Regions from separate parts of the Streptomyces sp. NBC_00390 genome, predicted to be linked through region 3. Evidence: riboswitches for the same ligand, from Rfam matches in the RefSeq annotation. Region 3 holds a riboswitch; each other region holds the start of a gene.
What was found. Region 3 has a riboswitch for cyclic di-AMP ahead of OHS70_RS32060 (C40 family peptidase). Riboswitches for the same ligand answer to the same signal wherever they lie in the genome.

Region 1: another riboswitch for cyclic di-AMP. It lies ahead of OHS70_RS22385 (transglycosylase family protein); the one in region 3 lies ahead of OHS70_RS32060 (C40 family peptidase).
Region 2: another riboswitch for cyclic di-AMP. It lies ahead of OHS70_RS14340 (C40 family peptidase); the one in region 3 lies ahead of OHS70_RS32060 (C40 family peptidase).

The regions. Positions count from the first base shown of each region.
Region 1 covers NZ_CP107945.1:5,076,062-5,079,329, forward strand. The annotation lists gene OHS70_RS22375 (cytochrome P450 family protein) at 1-126, shown strand, start outside; gene OHS70_RS22380 (transglycosylase family protein) at 265-1,167, shown strand; cyclic di-AMP (ydaO/yuaA leader) riboswitch at 1,432-1,636, shown strand; gene OHS70_RS22385 (transglycosylase family protein) at 1,640-2,272, shown strand; gene eno (phosphopyruvate hydratase) at 2,607-3,268, shown strand, end outside.
Region 2 covers NZ_CP107945.1:3,373,883-3,377,150, reverse strand. The annotation lists gene OHS70_RS14345 (hypothetical protein) at 1-39, shown strand, start outside; gene OHS70_RS14340 (C40 family peptidase) at 110-1,288, opposite strand; cyclic di-AMP (ydaO/yuaA leader) riboswitch at 1,291-1,452, opposite strand; gene pcrA (DNA helicase PcrA) at 1,781-3,268, shown strand, end outside.
Region 3 covers NZ_CP107945.1:7,218,280-7,221,547, forward strand. The annotation lists gene OHS70_RS32050 (8-amino-7-oxononanoate synthase) at 1-594, shown strand, start outside; gene OHS70_RS32055 (ATP-binding protein) at 801-1,232, shown strand; gene OHS70_RS32060 (C40 family peptidase) at 1,398-1,874, opposite strand; cyclic di-AMP (ydaO/yuaA leader) riboswitch at 1,878-2,033, opposite strand; gene OHS70_RS32065 (hypothetical protein) at 2,377-2,685, opposite strand; gene OHS70_RS32070 (ATP-dependent Clp protease proteolytic subunit) at 2,693-3,268, opposite strand, start outside.

The sequences.
Region 1 (3,268 bases), 2.1 Mb from region 3:
ACGCTGCTCCGAAGAATGCCGGATGTGCGACTTGCGGGCGATCCGGCCGATTTGCGGTGGCGTGGGGGACTCATCATGCGTGGATTGCGCACTCTGCCCGTTGAGTTCACACTTTCCGGAAACTGACGCACGATCAATATCGTGACTTTCACGTGATCTCCGCTGCATCGACTTGTGACTCACGTGCGATCCGACTACGTTCACCGTCGACTCGGCCGTACCAGCAGGCACGCAGTCATCTGTAGTCACGCGAAAGGCAACCGCATGCGCTCCGGGAACGGACGGCACCGCCGACCCCGTCAGGCTCCGGCACTCCTCGTCGCGGCGGGGGTGACCGGCTCCGCCATCGCCATTCCGCTGCTCGGCGCCGGATCCGCCTCCGCGGCGGAAGGGGCCACATGGGACCGCGTCGCCGAGTGCGAGAGCGGTGGCATGTGGAGTGCCGACCTCGACAACGGGTACTACGGCGGGCTGCAGTTCTCGCAGGAGACCTGGGAGGACTACGGCGGCACGGCGTACGCGCCCAGCGCCGACCTCGCCAGCCGCTCCCAGCAGATAGCCGTCGCCGAGAAGGTGCTCGACGCGCAGGGGCCCGAGGCATGGCCCATGTGCGGTGCGATCGCCGGGCTGCAGGGCGATGACGCCGCGGCCGGTGTCGATCCGGGTGTGGAGCTGGGCGAGGTGGTGTCACCGGAGCCGAGCGCTCCGGCCGGGTCGAAGGATCCCGGCACGAGTGACGTGCCGAAGAGCACGCAGGACAAGTCGGATTCAAAGGGTGAATCAGGCACATCGAACCAGGCGGGGCAGTCCGACCCGACCGAGGACGCTTCCGGGGATCCGGCCCCCGAGGGTGCCGACGCGTCGAACGGCACCGGTAAGCACCGGGGTGAACCCGCTCCCGACGAGGCGGAATCGGGTAGTACGGACAAGGATCGTGAAACGGGCCGTCATGCCTCACGTGGCGACAGTTCGGAGCGGGCGGCCGCGGAAGCGGACGCCGAGCCCGGCGCGTACACCGTCCGGCCCGGCGACAGCCTGTGGGCCATCGCCGACGAGCGCGAGGTGTCCGGCGGCTGGAAGGCGATCTACCAGGCCAACGAGGAGACCGTCGGCGCCGACCCCGATCTCATCCTCCCCGGCCAGAGCCTTGATCTCGATCTGAAGTAGCGGCAGTTCGCGGCGTTATGTCCGTTCTGTTCGAGTGAGACAAGGGTCTCTTTGCGGCAACTCGCGTACCGCGCTTGCGCGATCCGGCCATCTCGGGTCTGACCTGCGAAAAAGGGACTTTCCATCCGTCCGGTTCGGGTGATTTCTCCCCGATGTTCACGCTTTGAACATCGGGGAGAGCTGTGTCTACGGTCTGACCGCTCGCCATCGCGGGCCCCGTCGACCGTCACGCCGAATCCTGCCGCCGGTCGGGGGGAACAGTCGTCGCTCACAGCGCCGTAGGCAGGAGCGGGGGACCCAAGGTAAGTGCCGGGCCCGGACGTTGAGACCGACGGACGGAACCGGCTTGGGGTGAAGCCGCGCACCAGGTGCGCGGCCGGGCACTCGTCCCGTGGTTCCTGACGGAACCGGGGACACCCCACCGGCCCGAACCCGACAGCTCACCTCGCAGGCGTCGGTGAGGAGATGTCCCATGCTGCGCGCCACCACGCTCAAGCGCCGTCGCCCGTCCAAGGCCACCCGTTTCGCCACGCTCGTCGGCGTCACCGGTGCCGCCATCGCCGTCCCCGTCCTCGGTGCCACCTCCGCGTCCGCCGCGACCGCGTCCGAGTGGGACACCGTCGCCCAGTGCGAGTCCGGCGGCAACTGGTCCGTCAACACCGGCAACGGTTTCTACGGCGGACTGCAGTTCTCCGCCTCCACCTGGGCCGCATACGGCGGCTCCGCCTATGCCGCGACCGCCGACCAGGCGTCGAAGTCGCAGCAGATCGAGATAGCCGAGAAGGTCCTCGCCGGCCAGGGCAAGGGCGCGTGGCCGCACTGCGGCGTGAACCTGTCCAGCGCCCCGTACGCCGGCGGCGCCGATGCCGCGAAGCCCGCCCCGAAGCGGGCCGAGGCCCCGGTCACCCGTTCCGAGCGCCCGGCGGCCCCGGCGAAGAAGGCCGCCAAGAAGGCCGAGTACAAGGTCAAGGCCGGCGACACCCTGAGCTCGATCGCCAAGGCCGAGAAGGTCAAGGGCGGCTGGAAGAAGCTGTACGACCTGAACAAGGACGTCATCAAGGACGTCAATGTGATCAACCCGGGTCAGCTGCTCCGCCTGGGCTGACCCCCTCCGGGGACGCTCGGCGTCCCCAGGGGCTCCCGCACACCGGTGGACCCGGCGGACCACCGGCCGCCGCGGCAGGCCCCGTCCCCCACTCGCCCCGGTCCGGCGCACCCTTCCCCCCTTGGTGCCGGACCGGGGTTCAGTCCTTCCGGCCCGCGGAAGTGGTTACCGACGGGTAGATCCGGCACCATTTGTCCGGCAGCGGCGGTCTTGATGCCCTTTTTCGTCCCAGGGGGCGGGCATCGGGCAGCCGATGCCCGCGAGGCGGTTAGGCTCTTGCCGCAAGGCCAAAGAGACCTGCACTACCAGCGTCACATCCCAGAAGGAGATGCTCGTGCCGTCCATCGACGTCGTCGTAGCCCGGGAAATCCTGGACTCCCGAGGCAACCCCACGGTCGAGGTCGAGGTTGGCCTCGACGACGGCAGCACGGGTCGTGCTGCCGTTCCGTCCGGCGCCTCCACCGGTGCATTCGAGGCCCTCGAGCTCCGCGACGGTGACCAGAACCGCTACCAGGGCAAGGGCGTCGAGAAGGCCGTCCTCGCCGTCATCGAGCAGATCGGCCCGGAGCTCGTCGGTTACGACGCCACCGAGCAGCGCCTGATCGACCAGGCGATGTTCGACCTGGACGCCACCCCGGACAAGTCCTCGCTCGGTGCCAACGCCATTCTCGGCGTCTCCCTCGCCGTGGCACACGCCGCGTCCGAGGCCTCCGACCTGCCGCTGTTCCGCTACCTCGGCGGCCCGAACGCGCACCTGCTGCCCGTTCCGATGATGAACATCCTGAACGGCGGCTCGCACGCCGACTCCAACGTGGACATCCAGGAGTTCATGATCGCGCCGATCGGTGCGGAGTCCTTCTCCGAGGCCCTGCGCTGGGGCACCGAGGTGTACCACACCCTCAAGAAGGTCCTGAAGCAGAAGGGCCTGTCCACCGGCCTCGGCGACGAGGGCGGCTTCGCGCCGAACCTCGACTCCAACCGCGCCGCCCTGGACCT
Region 2 (3,268 bases), 3.8 Mb from region 3:
ACCGTGGCGAACATCTTCATCGCGACCCTGTGGACGTGAGACGTCCTCAAGGACAGCGCAGCGCCCGGGCGGCTCGGCCACCCGGGCGCTGTTTTGCGCTTCGCCCCGGTCAGGCCGGGCGGACGCTGCCGTAGATCGGCATGTAGTAGATGGACTCCTCGCGGACGTTTGCGCCCGGCTTGGGGGCGTGGATCATCTTGCCGCCGCCGATGTAGATGCCGACGTGGCTGATGTCGTCGTAGAAGAAGACCAGGTCTCCGGGGACCAGGTCGCCCGTCGCGACCCGCTGGCCGACCTTCACCTGGTCCCAGGTGGTACGCGGCAGCTCGACGCCGGCGGCCTTCCATGCCGCCTGGGTCAGGCCCGAGCAGTCGTAGGAGCTGGGGCCGGTCGCGCCCCAGACGTACGGCTTGCCGATCTGGGCGCGGGCGAAGGCGAGCACCTTGTCGGCCTTGGCGGCATAGCCGCTGTCGGGCGACGTGCCGGTGCCGGTGCCGGTGCCGGTGCCCGTACCCGTCCCCGGGCTCGTGTCGTTCTGCTGTTCCTGCTGCCGGCGCTCGGCCTCCGCCTGGGCTCGGGCCTCCGCCTCCGCCTTGGCCTTCGCCTCAGCCTTGCGGCGCGCCTCCTCCTCCTTCTGGCGCTCGATCTCCGCGAGCCGGGCCTTCTCCTGCGCCGTCAGCTTCGACAGCAGTTCGCGCGCCTCGGCGAGCTTGGTCTGCACGGTCCGCTTGCTCTCGCGCAGCGCCTGCTGCGACTCGGTGAGGGACTCGAGGCTCTTCGTCGCCTCGGACCGCTGCTCGGCGGCGGCGGCCCGCTCGGTCTCGTACTCGCTGATCGTCTCGCGCTGCTGGTCCGTCATCCGGTCCATCAGCTGACTCTGGTCGAAGTACGCCTGGGGGCTGTCGGCGAACAGCAGGGCGGCGGTCGGGGTGACCGCGCCCGTGCGGTACTGCGCCGCGGCGTAGTTGCCCAGCGCCCGGCGGGACTCGTTCAGCTTCTCGGTGCGCTGGGCCGCCTCGTCGAGCAGCTTGCCGACTTCGCGGCGCTTCCCCTCCGTGGCCTCCTTGGCCTTGTTGTACCTCTGCGTCTCGGTGCCGGCCTGCCGGTACAGGTCGTCGACCTTCTTCTGCACCTCCTCGATGGAGGGCTTCGGCTCGGCGGGCGCGGCGCCTGCGCTCTGCGAGGACAGCAGGGTGACACCGGCGAGGGCGGCCGTGGTGAACCCGACGGCGGTCGAGGGTTTCGCCGTACGGCTGCGGGGCTTGCGATGCGACGCCAAGGCCGACATCTCCTTCTTCCGTGTACCGCCTACCGGGTTAGCTGTCGGGTTCGGGCGAACGGAAGATGCCCTACGGACCAGTTCGAGCCAGGTCCGATTCACCCCGGTTGTGCATAGTGGGTCCCCGGTTCCGAACTTCCTTGCGGAAAGCCCGGATTCGGCGCAGACCGCCCGATGTGACGTGGGTCGCCAGGGGGGTACGGACCGTCTGGACGAGCACGCTAGCCAACTCGTGCGGCTGCTGGGAAGGTTGATGTTCGATTTGTCCGATACATTTTCGTGACCTTGCCTCAGGCGTGGGTGAGGGGTACCAGGGGTAACCGGAACTCCGCCGTGTCCGGAGCCGGCCCTGGCCTACAGGTCAGCGCGCTGCGCGCGGGCGCGGACACCGGGCCGGGAGCAGGTCCCGCGCCCGCCGGCGTACCACTTCACGCTCCCGGGAGTGCGGGGTTTCGGGCGGCGTCCACGTCTGTCGGCGGGGCGGCCTAGACTCGTAGAGCGATGAGCAGCCTCTTTGACGACAGCTTCCTGGCAGACCTCCAGCCCCACGCGGAGGAGCACCCGCCGCCCCCAGAGGAGTCGGCTCCGGAGCAGGTTCCGGACGATCTCTTCGAGGGTGCTTTCGACGTGCCCCCGGCCAGGGACGGGTACTACCGCGACGGAGCTCCGCGCCCCGTCCTGGACCCGGCAGCCCTCCTCGAAGGGCTGAACGAACAGCAGCGCGCCGCCGTCGCGCACACCGGGTCACCGCTGCTCATCGTCGCCGGAGCGGGATCCGGCAAGACCCGGGTGCTCACCCACCGGATCGCCCACTTGCTGGCGACCCGCCATGTGCACCCCGGCCAGATACTGGCGATCACCTTCACCAACAAGGCCGCCGGTGAGATGAAGGAGCGTGTCGAGCAGCTCGTCGGGCCGCGGGCGAACGCGATGTGGGTCTCCACGTTCCACAGCGCATGCGTCCGTATCCTGCGCCGCGAGTCCAAGAAGCTGGGTTTCACCTCGTCGTTCTCGATCTACGACGCGGCCGATTCGAAGCGGCTGATGGCTCTCGTCTGCCGGGACCTGGACCTCGACCCGAAGAAGTTTCCGCCGAAGTCCTTCAGCGCCCAGATCTCGAACCTGAAGAACGAGCTGATCGACGAGGAGACCTTCGCGGACCGCGCGGCTGGGGGTACCTCCCAGGCCGGAGGCTCGGGGGGAGGTTTCGAGAAGACGCTGGCCGAGGCGTACCGCATGTACCAGTCGCGGTTGCGCGAGGCCAACGCCCTCGACTTCGACGACATCATCATGACCACCGTCCACCTGCTGCAGGCGTTCCCGGACGTCGCCGAGCACTACCGGCGACGGTTCCGGCACGTCCTGGTGGACGAGTACCAGGACACCAACCACGCTCAGTACACACTCGTGCGCGAGCTGGTGGGTACGGGATACGAGGACCTGGGGCCTGCCGAGCTGTGCGTCGTCGGTGACGCCGACCAGTCGATCTACGCCTTCCGTGGCGCCACCATCCGCAACATCCTCCAGTTCGAGGAGGACTACCCGGAGGCGACCACGATCCTGCTGGAGCAGAACTACCGCTCCACCCAGACGATCCTCTCGGCCGCCAACGCGGTCATCGAGCGCAACGAGAGCCGCCGTCCGAAGAACCTGTGGACCAACGCCGGGGCCGGCGCGCAGATCACCGGCTATGTCGCGGACACCGAGCACGACGAGGCCCAGTTCGTCGCCGACGAGATCGACCGGCTGACCGACAACGCGGAGGCGAAGGCCGGCGACGTCGCCGTCTTCTACCGGACGAACGCCCAGTCCCGTGTCTTCGAGGAGATCTTCATCCGCGTCGGACTGCCGTACAAGGTCGTCGGCGGAGTGCGCTTCTACGAGCGCAAGGAGGTCAGGGACGTACTCGCGTATCTGCGCGTCCTGGCCAACCCGGAGGACAACGTCCCGCTGCGCCGCATCCTCAACGTGCCCAAGCGCGGCATCGGC
Region 3 (3,268 bases):
GATGCCTGCCGTGCGGCCGGTGCCGCCCTGCTCGTCGACGACGCGCACGGCCTGGGCGTCCTGGGCGACGGCGGCCGCGGCGCGCTGGACGCAGCCGGCCTCGCAGGCCGTACCGGTGTCGTCACCACGCTCACCCTCTCCAAGTCCCTCGGCAGCCAGGGTGGCGCGGTCCTCGGACCGGCCCGGGTCATCGACCATCTCGTCAACACCGCCCGCACGTTCATCTTCGACACCGGCCTCGCCCCGGCCGCGGCCGGGGCGGCGCTGGCCGGCGTGCGCCTGCTGCGCCGTGAACCGGAGCTCGCGGGCCGCGCCCGTGAGGTGGCGGCGACGCTGCATGGGCGGCTGACGGCCGCGGGTCTGACCTCGGCGCGTCCGGACGCGGCCGTTGTCTCGGTGCAGGCGCCCTCGCCCGAGGCCGCTCTGGCCTGGGCGGCGGACTGCCGGGCGGCGGGGCTGGTCGTCGGGTGCTTCCGCCCGCCGTCGGTGCCGGACGGTATCTCCCGCATCCGGCTCACGGCCCGCGCCGACCTCACAGGTCAGCAGCTCGACAGGGCGGTCGACACGATTGTCCGGACCGCCCCGGAGCGGTGACGCCGCACACCGCCGACCACCCCAAATACGTTCTCCCGTAGCAGAGTTCACCGCATCGAGCGACAGATAGACGCCTATCCCGGTGGATCGGCATCCTTGCCGCCCTGTAAGTGGCAGTCTGACGCGCAGCGCAATCCGTGGCCGTCCTCGCATTTCATCCGCTACGAGTCGGAGACCGGCCCCGGTGGGAAAGGGACAGCGTCGCCATGGCAGACAAACAAGAAGCATCCGTGACTCTGCCGAGCGATCCGGCCTCGGTCTCCGCGGCCCGGAGATATGTGACCAGTGTCGTGTCCGGGTGGGGACTGCCCGTCGAGGCCGAAGCCGCCGACACCGTACGGCTCATCGTCTCCGAGCTCGCCACCAATGCCGTGCAGCACACCTTCGGCCAGTCGCCCACGTTCACCGTCGATCTGCGGCTGGAGCGCGACGAGCAGCTCAGCATCGGTGTCACCGACAGCTACCCGCGCTGGCCGCAGCGGTTGCCGGCGGCGGTCCGGCAGGACAACGGCCGCGGCATGGTCATCATCCGCAGCCTCACCGCGGAGTGCGGCGGACGCCTGTCCATCACGCCCACCGCCGACGGCGGCAAGACCGTCTGGATCGCTCTGCCGTGGAGCGTCCCGGTGCAGAACTGAGAGAGCGAGCCGCGCCGGTCCGGCACGAGTGCCGGCCCGGCGCGAAACCGGTCCGCGCCCGCCTCGGCGGTGCGGGGCGCGCGCCGCCCGTGTCGTCCAGGGGCGTCATGGGCGGCGCGCGGACACCGCGGTACGGGCCTGGCGTACCGTCAGCGCACCCGGCAGTCAGCGCACCCGGCCGTACCAGACCTGCTTCGTCCAGATCCTGTCCAGCCGCACCACCGAGCCCGTCTTGGGCGAGTGCCACAGCCGGCCCTTCCCGGCGTAGATCCCCACGTGGAAGACGAAGCCTCCGTAGTGGAAGAAGACCAGGTCGCCGCGTTGTCTGTTGCGCGCCGAGATGCGATGGGTCCGGTTGAACTGCTGATGGGCGGTGCGCGGCAGGCGCTTGCCCGCCCTCTTGTACGAGTAGAGCGTCAGCCCCGAGCAGTCGAACCGGTTCGGCCCTGCGGCGCCGTACCGGTACGGCGAGCCCTTCTTCGACGCGGCCACCTGGAGTGCCTTGGTGGCATGGGTCGTGACGGCATGGGCCGGGGTGACTCCGCCGGGTGCGATCAGAGTGCCGCCGAGAGCGGCGAGAGTAAGTACCGATACGGCACGCGCTCGTGACACGAGGAGCGCCAGATCCATCTGCGCAGTCATGCGCAACCCTTCGTCAGCCGCCTGTGAAGGATGACCTGTCGGGTTCGGACCTGCGAAGACGCCCGGCCGCTGTCAGCGGCTTCACCCCAAGGGGCGACCTGCGTACTCGGTCACCCCGTACTGCTGGGTCCTCCACTCCTGCCGATGCACTTCTGTCGACCAGGTATCCGGTGCGGCGGCAGGACTCGGCGTCCGCCCGGACCGCCCCGTCGAGGTGGCGGGGGCTTGTCGTCCCACGGATCCTGACCCACCTGTGTCTGTTTTCCGAGTTGAAACGGCTTTTGTGAAGCTAATCACGACTGATCTGTTCGGGTATTCAGTACCGTTTCCCCCTCGGTCGCCTGACGTCGACCCTCGCCGTACCAGCGGTGAAACGGTCCACGGCGCCACATCGGTCGTCGCGTTGCGCAACTCGTACAGCGCGCAACAACTTCCGGGGGCTCCACCGAACGGGGGAGAAAGGCCGCTACCCCGATGGCGGTTGACAGGGTCGGAATGGCCGTCAGCTCGGAGTCCTCGGTGGCATCGTCACCCGGTTCGCTCTCCGTTCGCCGTCCAGAACCCGCAGCGCCTCGGCGAGCGTCGCGGCATGAACCTCGCTCTCGCCACGCATGTGCATGAGTGTCAGGGCCTCCTTGAGTGCGGCGGCGCTGCTGACCAGGGCCTGAGCCGCGCGCAGTGCCCCGTAGGTGTGCCCTGCGCGGGCCGGGTTGATCCGCCCCAGCAGATCGACCACGGCCAGATAGCCGTCGATGAAGTCGGCCTCGGCCCGGGTCAGCGCGGGCAGCGGCGGCAGCTCGGGCGGCAGCACGGAGTGCTCACCTCGCCCCGGAGACGGACGTCTTGCGACTGTCGATCACATGGTCGACCAGGCCGTACTGCTTGGCCTGGGCGGCGTCGAGGATGATGTCCCGCTCCAGGTCGGCGGCGATCTTCTCGGCCGGCAGGCCCGTGTGCCGCACCAGCATCCCGGCGAGTTGGTCCCGCAGCCGCAGCAATTCCGCCGCGTGGATCTCCAGATCGGACGGCATGCCGCGCAACGGCTCATCGGTGGCGGGCTGCTGGACCACGATCCGCGCACCGGGCAGGGCCATCCGCTTGCCCGGCGCACCGGCGGCGAGCAGCACGGCGGCGGTGGAGGCGGCCTGGCCGAGACAGTAGGTCTCCACGTCGCAGGTGACGACCTGCATCGTGTCGTAGATCGCGGACATGGCGCTGTGCGATCCGCCGGGGGAGTTGATGTACAGCGAGATGTCCCGGTCGGGGGCCGCGTACTCGAGGTGCAGGAACTGGGCGATCACATCGTTGGCCGCCGTGTCGTCGATCGCGGTGCCGAGAAAGATGATCCGCTCGTCGAGCAGCTTGGAGTACGGGTCGAGTGTGCGCGTGCCCGT